Regions from separate parts of the Janthinobacterium woesei genome, predicted to be linked through region 3. Evidence: predicted binding sites of a transcription regulator. Region 3 holds the regulator's gene; each other region holds the start of a gene.
The links. Region 3 encodes FNR, which switches genes on or off when oxygen is low (the NO sensors DNR and NnrR bind a similar motif). Its sites were predicted from a motif close to TTGATNNNNATCAA; they were not measured.
Positions count from the first base shown of each region.

Region 1 (3,470 bases), on a different contig from region 3:
TTCGCCACCGATAACAAGCTGCCCCTGAGCCCATTGATCACCGTGCCGACCACGCCGATCGCCCTGTACAGCAGCAAGCATAAATCGCTGGCCGAAGTAAAGAACGGCGCCACCATCACCATGCCGAACGATCCGACCAACCAGGCGCGCGCGCTGGTGGTGCTGGCCAAGATGGGCTGGATCAAGCTCAAGCCAAATGCCGACCCGCTGCGCGCTTCCGAGCGCGACGTGCTGGAAAACCCGAAAAAGCTCAAATTGATCCCGCTCGAAGCGGCGCAGCTGCCACGCTCGCTGGCCGACGCCGATTTCTCTTTCGTCAACGGTAATTTCGCCCTGGCCGCCGGCATGAAGCTGACGTCCGCGCTGGCCGTGGAAAAAATCTCGGACAGCTACATCAACCTGGTGGCCATCCGCACGGCCGACAAGGGCAAGCCCTGGGTGAAAGACCTGGAAGCGGCCTACCGCTCGCGCGCCTTCCTCGACGCGACGAATAAATACCTGGCCGGCTACGAAAAGACGGACTACCAGCAGGCGCTGGAAAAAACGCTGAAAAAATAGACAGCGTGCTTGAAACGTAAAAAAGGACGGCCAGGTGCAAACCCGGCCGTCCTTTTTTACGCCCGCCACGCGGGCATCCTCAACACTTACAACGCCTAACAAAACCGTAGCGAGCGGAAGGAAGGCTCGGCGCCCCCGTTGGCTCGAGAAGCGCAACTGTACGAAGGTACGGGGGCGCCGAGCCAGTGAGCATCGCAGACCACAAATTACGACGCGCAGTAGGTTTTGATAGGTGTTCCTAGAAGCGGTAGCCGACGCCGACGCCGATCAGCAGTGGATCAACCTTGACTTCGCTGGCCTTGGCGCCGCCGATGAAGACATCGCTGCGGATCTGCACTTTCTTGATGTCGAAGTTCAGCGACCAGTTCTTGTCCAGCTTGTAGTCGACACCGGCTTGCAGCGCAAAGCCCCAGCTGTCGTGCTCCAGGCGGCCCGCGCCGTTCAGCAGTTTCACTCCCGAAATATTCGTGTAGTTCACGCCCGCGCCCACGTAAGGGCTGAACTGTTTTTCAGGCATGAAGTGATATTGCAGCGACAGGGTCGGCGGCAAGTGCTTGAAGGTGCCGATATTGTTGCCGTCGAGCGTGACGTCATGCTTTTGCGGATACGTCAGGATCAGCTCGGCAGCGATGTTGGGAGTAAAGAAATACGAGATATCGATTTCAGGAATCGTCTTGCTGCTGACATGCAAACGGTCGGCTGCGCCGACGCCGCCGATAGGCGCAGATTTGTCGGCCGGGTCGATGTGCACGGCGCGCGCACGGACCAGCCATGGGCCTTCCTGTGCCATGGCATTGCTGGCGAAGGCGCCGATGGCGGCCAGGACGATTGCTGCTGCAGTTGCGGACGTTTTCATTGTGGTTTCCTCTGTCGTTAAGTAACGCTGCGAAGTTTAAAAGTGCAGTGCAACAAAAACTTTGATCCACATCAAATAGTGCCAGATGGCATCGACAGCGCGATTTTTTCCTTTTCCCACGTCAAGAAATGCGGCAGCGCAGCGCGGTAGCGGGCATCACTGCACGTGGGCAAACAGGCTGGCCACCCAGTCGGCCAACACATGAAAATGGTAATGATTATCATTTACGATATAATCTACTGCCACGCTCGGGCGATCAAAAAAAAGGAATCGGAGACATGGATATATTGAGGGAACTGCGTGAATCGGGCTTGAAAGTGACCATCCCCCGCTTGCGGATTCTGCAGCTGTTTCAAGAGGGCGCGATCAAGCATCTGAGTGCGGACGATGTGTATAAACTCTTGCTGGCCGAAAAGATCGATGTGGGCCTGGCCACCATTTACCGCGTACTGATGCAGTTTGCCGAAGCGGGTATCCTGTTTCGCCGCCATTTCGAAGCGGGCCACGCCGTCTTCGAACTGAACCAAGGCCAGCACCACGACCACCTGGTCTGCACAGGCTGCGGCAAGGTCGATGAATTCGTCGATGAAGGCATCGAGCTGCGCCAGAACGAGATCGCCACCGAGCGGGGCTTCGTGCTGCATGAGCACGCGCTGTCGCTGTACGGCACCTGCGCCGACTGCACGGCCAGGAAAGTCCCGCCGCGCCGGGCATGAAGCCGCGCCTGGGTAGCCCGTGGTACACCACCTTGGCTGCCTTGCGCTACACTGCGTGCGCCGTACATCAACAAAGGAAAGCCATGTACATCGGAGAAATCGCCCGCCTGGCGGGCACCTCGCCCAAGGCCTTGCGCCACTATGAATCGCTGGGCTTGCTGGGCGACGTGCGCCGCTCGGGCGCCTACCGCGTCTACACGCAAGAAGACCTGGCGCAGGTGAAATTGATACGCCAGGCGCAAACGCTGGGCTTTCGCCTGGCCGAACTGCTGCCCATCCTGGCTGGCGACGCTACCGACTGGGCCGCCCTGTCGCAGCATATCGCCGCCAAGCGCGCGCAATTGCAGCGCGACATCGCGCGCCTGCGCCAGCTCGACGCACAGCTGGTCGACATCGACGTGGAAATCCACGACTGCCTGGCGCGCCAGCGGCAGCAAGCGGCCTGAGGCTGCCCGCTTGACTCTGCCACTAGGGGCAGGCTTTAGCATGCAAGCTGTTCTTTTATAGAAAGCTTGCATCATGGAAAAACGCGTTTTAGTGATCTTCGGCCATCCGTCCGGCGACAGTTTCTGCGCCGCTCTCGCCGACGCCTACGCCGAGACAGCACGCGCCCAGGGCCATACCGTGCGCACATTGCGCCTGGGCCAGCTGGACTTCAACCCCATCTTGCACCAAGGCTACCGCCAGGTGCAGCCGCTGGAAGCCGATTTGCTGGCGGCGCAGGAAGCCATCAGTTGGGCGCAGCAGCTGGTGTTCTCCTACCCCATCTGGTGGGGCGGTGCGCCGGCGCTGCTGAAAGGCTTTGTCGACCGCGTCTTCCTGCCCGGCTACGCCTTCAAGTACCGCCCAGGAAAAGCCTTCCCGGCGCAGCTGCTGGCGGGCCGCAAGGCCCAGCTCCTGGTGACGATGGATACGCCGCCCTGGTATTTCCGCTGGGTCTACCGCATGCCCGGCATCCACCAGCTGCGCAAGACGACGCTGGAGTTTTGCGGCATCAAGCCCGTCAAGGTAGCCAGCTTCGGCCCCATCATAAATTCCACCGAGCAACAACGTGCGCGCTGGCTGGATCAAGCGAAGGCGCTGGCCCGGCACGCCTGAGTTGCTTGCCATGCAGCCATCTTGCATTCGGTTTTGACAAGCTGGTAATCAAGCCGTCATAATCCAAGGCTACCATGATGATATTGCCTGTTTGTCAGCCGCCTTGCCGCTGCGACAACAAGGTTCCGATCGTCATGTAAAGGTAGCCGCCTGTGGAGTTCAACGCTTCTCGATTGCATCTCCCCCGTTATCGCTCGTCCGTGGCGTTTGATCTGTGCATCGCCACGGAATCGGTACAGGCC
Region 1 covers NZ_JBNYXW010000010.1:95,070-98,539, forward strand. Annotated here, with positions in the region: gene ACQ4W6_RS13250 (MetQ/NlpA family ABC transporter substrate-binding protein) at 1-558, shown strand, start outside; gene ACQ4W6_RS13255 (OmpW/AlkL family protein) at 797-1,414, opposite strand; gene fur (ferric iron uptake transcriptional regulator) at 1,693-2,130, shown strand; gene ACQ4W6_RS13265 (MerR family transcriptional regulator) at 2,214-2,576, shown strand; gene ACQ4W6_RS13270 (NAD(P)H-dependent oxidoreductase) at 2,650-3,228, shown strand; gene ACQ4W6_RS13275 (SpoIIE family protein phosphatase) at 3,402-3,470, shown strand, end outside.
Region 1: ACQ4W6_RS13255 (OmpW/AlkL family protein) is a predicted target of FNR. The motif match lies at 1,476-1,489, and genes of this name have one in related genera.

Region 2 (3,470 bases), on a different contig from region 3:
CGGCCGCATAGCTGAACCACAAGCGCGTCTGGCCCAGCAAATCGAGCGCGACGTTGGTCAGCGCCATGTCTTCTTCCAGCGCCGGCCCCTTGCCGCACAGCTGCGACAGCTGCTGGCTGAGGATCAGGGCGTTGTCGCCGAGGCGCAGGAGGTAATTAACCTTGTCATCCATTGCAGAGTCTCCGCATCACAGGTTCTTGACTTCTTCCGGCATCGGGAAGAAGGTGGGGTGGCGGTACACCTTGCTGTTCGACGGTTCGAACAGCGCGCCCTTGTCGCCGGGGCTGCTGGCGACGATATCGGCCGCGCGCACCACCCAAATGCTCACGCCTTCATTGCGGCGCGTGTAGACGTCGCGCGCATGATTGACTGCCATGGTGGCGTCGGAGGCGTGCAGGCTGCCCACATGCTTGTGCGCCAGGCCGTGCTGGCTGCGGATGAAAACTTCCCACAATGGCCATTCTTTGCTCATGTTGCTCTCCCTATCATTATGTATGCTCAGGCTGCCGCTTTGAGATCGGCTTGTTTATCTGCATAGGCAAGCAAAGCGTCGCGGAACCATGCGCCATCTTCATACGCCTTGACGCGCGTTTGCAAACGTTCGCGGTTGCACGGTCCATTGCCCTTCAAGACGTTGTTGAACTCGGACCAGTCGATCTCGCCAAACTCGTAATGGCCCGTTTCGGCATTCAATTTCAGGTCGGGATCGGGCACGCTCAAGCCTAGGTATTCGATTTGCGGCACGCTCTGGTCGACCATGCGCTGGCGCAATTCATCGTTCGAAAACAGCTTGATGCGCCATTGCGCCGATTGGGCGCTGTTGACAGAGGCGGCGTCGGACGGCCCGAACATCATCAGCGACGGCCACCACCAGCGGTTCAGCGCATCTTGCGCCATGGCTTTTTGAGCCGGCGTGCCCTTGCACAGCGACATCATGATGTCGTAGCCCTGGCGCGCATGGAACGACTCTTCCTTGCAGACGCGGATCATGGCGCGTGCATACGGACCATACGAGCAGCGGCACAGGGGAATCTGGTTGATGATGGCTGAACCATCGACCAGCCAGCCGATGGCGCCCATATCGGCCCACGACAGGGTGGGATAGTTGAAGATGCTGGAATACTTGGCTTTGCCCGAGTGCAAGGCAGCGAGCAGTTCGTCGCGCGACACGCCCAGGGTTTCGGCGGCGCTATACAGGTACAGGCCATGGCCCGCTTCGTCCTGGATCTTGGCCAGCAAAATCGATTTGCGCTTGAGGGTAGGGGCGCGCGTAACCCAGTTACCTTCGGGCAACTGGCCGACGATTTCCGAATGCGCATGCTGCGAAATCTGGCGTATCAGGGTCTTGCGGTAGGCATCCGGCATCCAGTCCTTGGCCTCGATCTTGATGCCTTCGTCGATGCGCGCCTGGAAAGCACGTTCTTCCTGCCCCATGTCATCGATGGAACGAACGTTCTTGAGGCCGGTTTCAACCATTTGTGCGTACATGATGTGTCTCCCATGTCGTTGATTTGCGCAGCAGCGCAGTGCGATGAACAGATAATACGATACAAAAAACTATTTGCATACACTTGATGTGAATCATTTTAAAAATTCGTATCTTATGCGCCTTTTGCGGAGGTATGATGTGAAAAATAGTCCACGCCACGACGCATGGCAAAGTAAACTGCTGCTTTTATTGAAACGACCAATACGGCCAGACCAGGACCACATGAAGAACACCCGCTGCATGGCATGGATAGCCGCATTCCTGGAAAGCGACCCACCGCGCTCGAAGTCCCTGGTGATGACGATTTTTGGCGATGCCATCGTGCCGCGCGGCGGCGCCATCTGGCTGGGCAGCCTGATCGAACTGCTGGCGCCGTTTGGCGTGAACGACCGCTTGCTGCGCACCAGCGTATTCCGCCTGGCACAGGAAGGCTGGCTCAGCTCGCAAAGGGATGGCCGCCGCAGCGCCTACACGATACGTCCGGATGCGCTGGCCCGCTTCGAACGCGCCTACCGCCGCATCTATGCGCCGCTGGTCGTGCATTGGGATGGCAGCTGGACGCTGGTCATCGGGCCGGCCGGCAGCATCGGCGCGGTCGAACGGGGCGCACTGCGCAAGGAACTGTTGTGGGCCGGCTATGGATTGATTGCACCCGGCATCTTCGGCCACCCGGCCAGCAATGCCGAAACACTGGAAGATATCCTCGTGCGCAACGAGGTGCAGGGCAAGCTGTATGTCTGCCATACCACGGAATTGCCGGGCGTCAATACGCGCCCGCTGCGCGACATGGTGGGCGAATGCTGGGATTTATCGGAAGTGATGGCCGGCTATGAGAAATTCATCGCCAGTTTCCAGCCACTGCTGACTTTGCTGCAGGAAGAGCCCGTGTTTGACGCCGAACAGGCGTTCGTCATCCGCTCGCTGCTGACGCACGCCTACCGCCGCGTACAATTGCACGACCCGCAACTGCCCGTCGAGCTGCTGCCCGAACCCTGGCCCGGCACGCAAGCATACGCACTGGCGCGCGACCTGTACCGCATTACCTATGCGGCGGCCGACGAACATATCCTGGCCACCTTGCGGCGCGAGGATGCGCAGGCAGCGGATGTGGAGCCGTGGTTCTTTGAACGCTTCGGCGGCCTCAATACCTGAAGAAAAGTCCATGGCGACCTTGCAGTGCCTGGTCGTACACTCCAGGTAAAACAGGTATCATCGCGCCATTGCACACGATGCAAACCTCACTTGTTTTTATCAGGAACACTCATGACCATTAAAATCAGCCAGCAATTCGACGCCGGCGCGATCGAGGTGCTGCGCGCCGACGATGCCCACTCCATCGAGCTGAACATCCGCAAGGATTCCCACGCCGACATCACGCAGTGGTTTTACTTCCGCCTGCAAGGCGCGCAAGGCGAGGCGTGCACGATCCGCTTCATGAATGCAGGCAAGTCGGCCTACCCGGACGGCTGGAAAGACTACCAGGCTGTCGCCAGCTACGACCGCGAAACCTGGTTCCGCGTGCCGACCAGTTATGACGGCACGGTGATGACCATCGAACATACGCCGGAAGAAGAAAGCGTGTACTACGCCTACTTCGAACCCTATCCATGGGACCGCCACCTGGCCCTGATCGACAGCGCGCAGGCGTCGCCGCTGGTGCGTCTGCTAGACCTGGGCAGCACCGTCGAAGGACGCGACATGAATGTGCTGGTGGTGGGTGACGCCGATGCCGAGAAGAAAGTCTGGGTCATCGCGCGTCAACACCCGGGCGAAACGATGGCCGAATGGTTTGTCGAAGGCATGCTCGAAGCGCTGCTGGACCAGGCCAATCCGTTTGCCCGCCAGTGCCTGCAAGACGCCGTCTTCTACGTGGTGCCGAACATGAACCCGGACGGTTCCGTGCATGGCAACCTGCGCACCAACGCGGCAGGCGCCAACCTGAACCGCGAATGGATGACGCCGACGATGGAACGTAGCCCGG
Region 2 covers NZ_JBNYXW010000005.1:55,695-59,164, reverse strand. Annotated here, with positions in the region: gene paaC (1,2-phenylacetyl-CoA epoxidase subunit PaaC) at 1-172, opposite strand, end outside; gene paaB (1,2-phenylacetyl-CoA epoxidase subunit PaaB) at 188-472, opposite strand; gene paaA (1,2-phenylacetyl-CoA epoxidase subunit PaaA) at 499-1,488, opposite strand; gene paaX (phenylacetic acid degradation operon negative regulatory protein PaaX) at 1,712-2,641, shown strand; gene ACQ4W6_RS06500 (M14 family metallopeptidase) at 2,753-3,470, shown strand, end outside.
Region 2: paaA (1,2-phenylacetyl-CoA epoxidase subunit PaaA) is a predicted target of FNR. The motif match lies at 1,572-1,585, and genes of this name have one in related genera.

Region 3 (3,470 bases):
GACAAGGTCGACCGGCCACGCGGCCTGGTACGCTACAGTACCGACCACGCGCTGGAAAACAACTTCAATGCGCAGCAGATCCGCCAGCGCGCCATGCGCCCGCGCGTACTGATCTATTCCGCCATCCTGGCCCTGATCATCATCGCCGTGGCGACCTCGCTGTTCCTGCGCACGCCGCTGAAAATGGACGTCATCCGCGACCGTGGCTCGATGGGACGCGAAGTGGAAGATGGCATGATCGAAAACGTCTACCGCCTGCAGATCATGAATACCTCGGAGCAGCGCCAGCACTTCAGGATCAGCGTTGCCGGCTTGCCCGGCCTGGCCCTGCTGACGCGCGATGAAGTTACCCTGCAGCCGACCGAAACGCTGGGCTGGCCCATCCGCCTGCGCGTGCCGCACGGCGTCGGGGAAAAGGGTTCGAACAAGATCAGCATCGAGCTGCAATCGCTGGACGATCCATCGCTGCATGTGCGCGAAAGCGCCGTGTTCATCGTGCCGCGCTAACAAGGAAAGGCGTGTTTTTGAGGGCTGACCCCAGAATATGCCGCCACAAGGAGAAATAGCATGTCGGAAAGTATCAAGCTGCAAGCCCCCGTGGAACCCTGGTACAAGCACCGCTGGCCGTGGCTGCTGATGGTGGGGCCCGGGCTGTCCGTCATCGTCGGCAGCTTCATGGGCTATATCGCGTTTACGCAGCCGGACGCGCTGGTGGTGGGCGACTATTACAAGCAGGGCAAGGCGATCAACCAGGACTTGCGGCGCGATACGGCCGCCAGCAACCTGGCCATGTCGACCAGCCTGACCTATGATGTAGCTGCAGCGCGCCTGACCGGTTCCGTGCAAAGCTTCGGCAAGGCTTACCCGGCGCCTTTGCTGCTGCACCTGGCGCATGCCACCTTGCCCGAAAAGGATATCAAGCTGCTGGTGCAGCCCGATGCGGCCGGCAACTTTTCGGTGGCGCTGCCGATGTTAGAGCGCAGCCGCTGGCAAGTGCTGGTGGAAAACAACGCGCGCGAATGGCGCTTGTCAGGCATCTGGACCTGGCCTTTGCAGCGCAGCATCGCGCTGCATGCGGATGAAGAACTATAAGGTACAGCACCGTTATTATTTGCAGGTGTCCGTGCCGGCCGTAATGGCCTTCAATTTTGCTGGCTGCAGGATTTCAATCTCGCGGTTCGACACGCGCAGCCAGCCTTCTTTCTTGAACTTCGACAATAAGCGGCTGACGCTTTCGATGGTCAAGCCCAGGTAATTGCCAATTTCCTCGCGCGACATGCGCAGCTGGAAGTTGCTGCCCGAATAGCCGCGTGCCTCGTAGCGCGAGGCCAGGTTGACGATGAAGGCGGCAAAGCGCTGCGTCGCCTGCATATTGCCCAGCAACAGCATGACGCTTTGCTCGCGCGTGATTTCCTGGCTCATCATGCGGTGGAAATGGCGCAGCAGGGTCGGTATACTGCCCAGCAATTGTTCCAGGCTGGAAAACGGAATTTCACACACTTCGCTGTCTTCCAGCGCCACCGCGTTGCAATGGTGGCGGTCGGCGCTGATGGCGTCCATGCCCAGCAATTCGCCAGCCATCTGGAAACCCGTCACCTGCTCGTCGCCGCCCGGATTGATCTGGTACGTCTTGAAGTGGCCCAAACGGATCGCGTACAGGTTCTGGAACGAATCGCCGATGCGGAACAGCAAGGCGCCACGCGCGACCTTGCGGCGCCGGCCGATGATCTGGTCCAGCCGGTCCATATCACCCACATCGAGCCCCATCGGCAGGCACAATTGATGCATGCTGCACGTCGAGCATCGGGCACGCAACGCCTCCACGGTCACTGCGGGCAAGGCTGGAGAGAGTAGCGCTTCTGTCATGTCAGTACCTTTTATAAAATGCAATAACAAGTTTACTGCATAGTGCGTTGCCATGTGCCAATTTCGCGGAAATTCACCGCAATTCGCCCTAATTTCGCTGAATAAACGACGTTCTGCATTTAATTTTATGCCGACATCCTCTAAAGCCTGCTCCACAGCGCAAAATTACACGCCCCACGCTTGCCAAGTTGATGTATTGATAGGAAAATTCCTGACAGCATTATCTGCCGCCTGTACCGCCCGGTACTCAAAAGGAAATCATGAAGCCTCTCGGCATTAAAGCAAAAGTCGCGCTGGCCACCAGCCTGACCTCGATCGCCATGATCGCCCTGGTGACGATGGTCCAGGTGAAACACATGCGCGACGATTTCACGCAAGTCTTGCTGAGCCAGCAAACGGCGCTGATCGAGCGCACGGCCGAAGAACTCGATGACAAGCTGGCCATGCTGCTCGACATCATCACCCAGACCGCGCGCCACCAGCCACCCGCCCTGATGGATGACCCGGCGCAATTGCGCCACTACTACACGCAGCGCGCCATGCTGGCCCTGTTCGACGACGTGCTGGTGCTCGATACGCAGGGCAAGGTGGTCGCCGACGTGCCCGAAGTGCAGGGGCGCAACGGCACGGACGTGGCCGACCGCGCATACTTCCAGACGGTGATGCGCACGAAAAAAGCCATGATCACCGAGCCGATGCTGGGCAAGACCAGCCATTTGCCCATCGTGCAGATGGTCGCCCCCGTGCTCGACAAGGATGGCGAGGTGGCCGGCATCGTGATCGGCGTGCTGCGCCTGTACAAGGACAATATGCTCGGCCATTTGCGCACGGCCAAGGTGGGCAAGAGCGGCTATTTCTTCATCCTCACGCGCGAGGCCGTGCCGCGCTACGTGCTACACCCGGATGCCAGCCGGCTGCTGCAGCCGCGCGCGCCCAACGCCAACCAGATCACCACGCAGTTGCTCAAGGATGGTGGCGAAGGCAGCATGGTCAGCACCAACAGCGGTGGCACCACGGCCGTCAACAGCTTCAAGCGACTGAAATCCGTGAACTGGCTGCTGGCCGCCTCGCTGCCCGTGACCGACGCGTTTGAACCGTTCAACGGCGTGCTGTACCGGCTGGTGCTGTGGAGCATCTGCGCTTCGCTGCTGGCCGCTGCCGTGCTGGCCTGGCTGACCGTACGGCTGCTGTCGCCGCTGGTGCGCCTGCGCAATACCTTGCTGTCGCTGCGCGCTTCCGGCAGCCGCTTCACGCCCGTGCCGGTGCTGCAGCGCGACGAAATCGGCGAGCTGACGGAAGCGTTCAACGGCCTGATGAGCGAACGCGACCGGCTGCAGCAGGAGCTCGAGGCGCGCGCGGCAGAGCTGGAGCGGGAACGCGACCGGGCCGAGGCGGCGAACCGCGCCAAGAGCGATTTCGTGGCCAACATGAGCCATGAAATCCGCACGCCCCTGAACGCCGTGCTGGGCATGGTGTATCTGCTGGGAAATACCAAGCTCAACACCGAGCAGCGCAAGTATCTGACCATGGTACGCGTGGCGGGCCAGTCGCTATTGGGCATCCTCAACGATGTGCTCGATTTTTCCAAGATCGAGGCGCGCCGC
Region 3 covers NZ_JBNYXW010000003.1:270,641-274,110, reverse strand. Annotated here, with positions in the region: gene ccoG (cytochrome c oxidase accessory protein CcoG) at 1-507, shown strand, start outside; gene ACQ4W6_RS04565 (FixH family protein) at 568-1,092, shown strand; gene fnr (fumarate/nitrate reduction transcriptional regulator Fnr) at 1,108-1,866, opposite strand; gene ACQ4W6_RS04555 (HAMP domain-containing sensor histidine kinase) at 2,127-3,470, shown strand, end outside.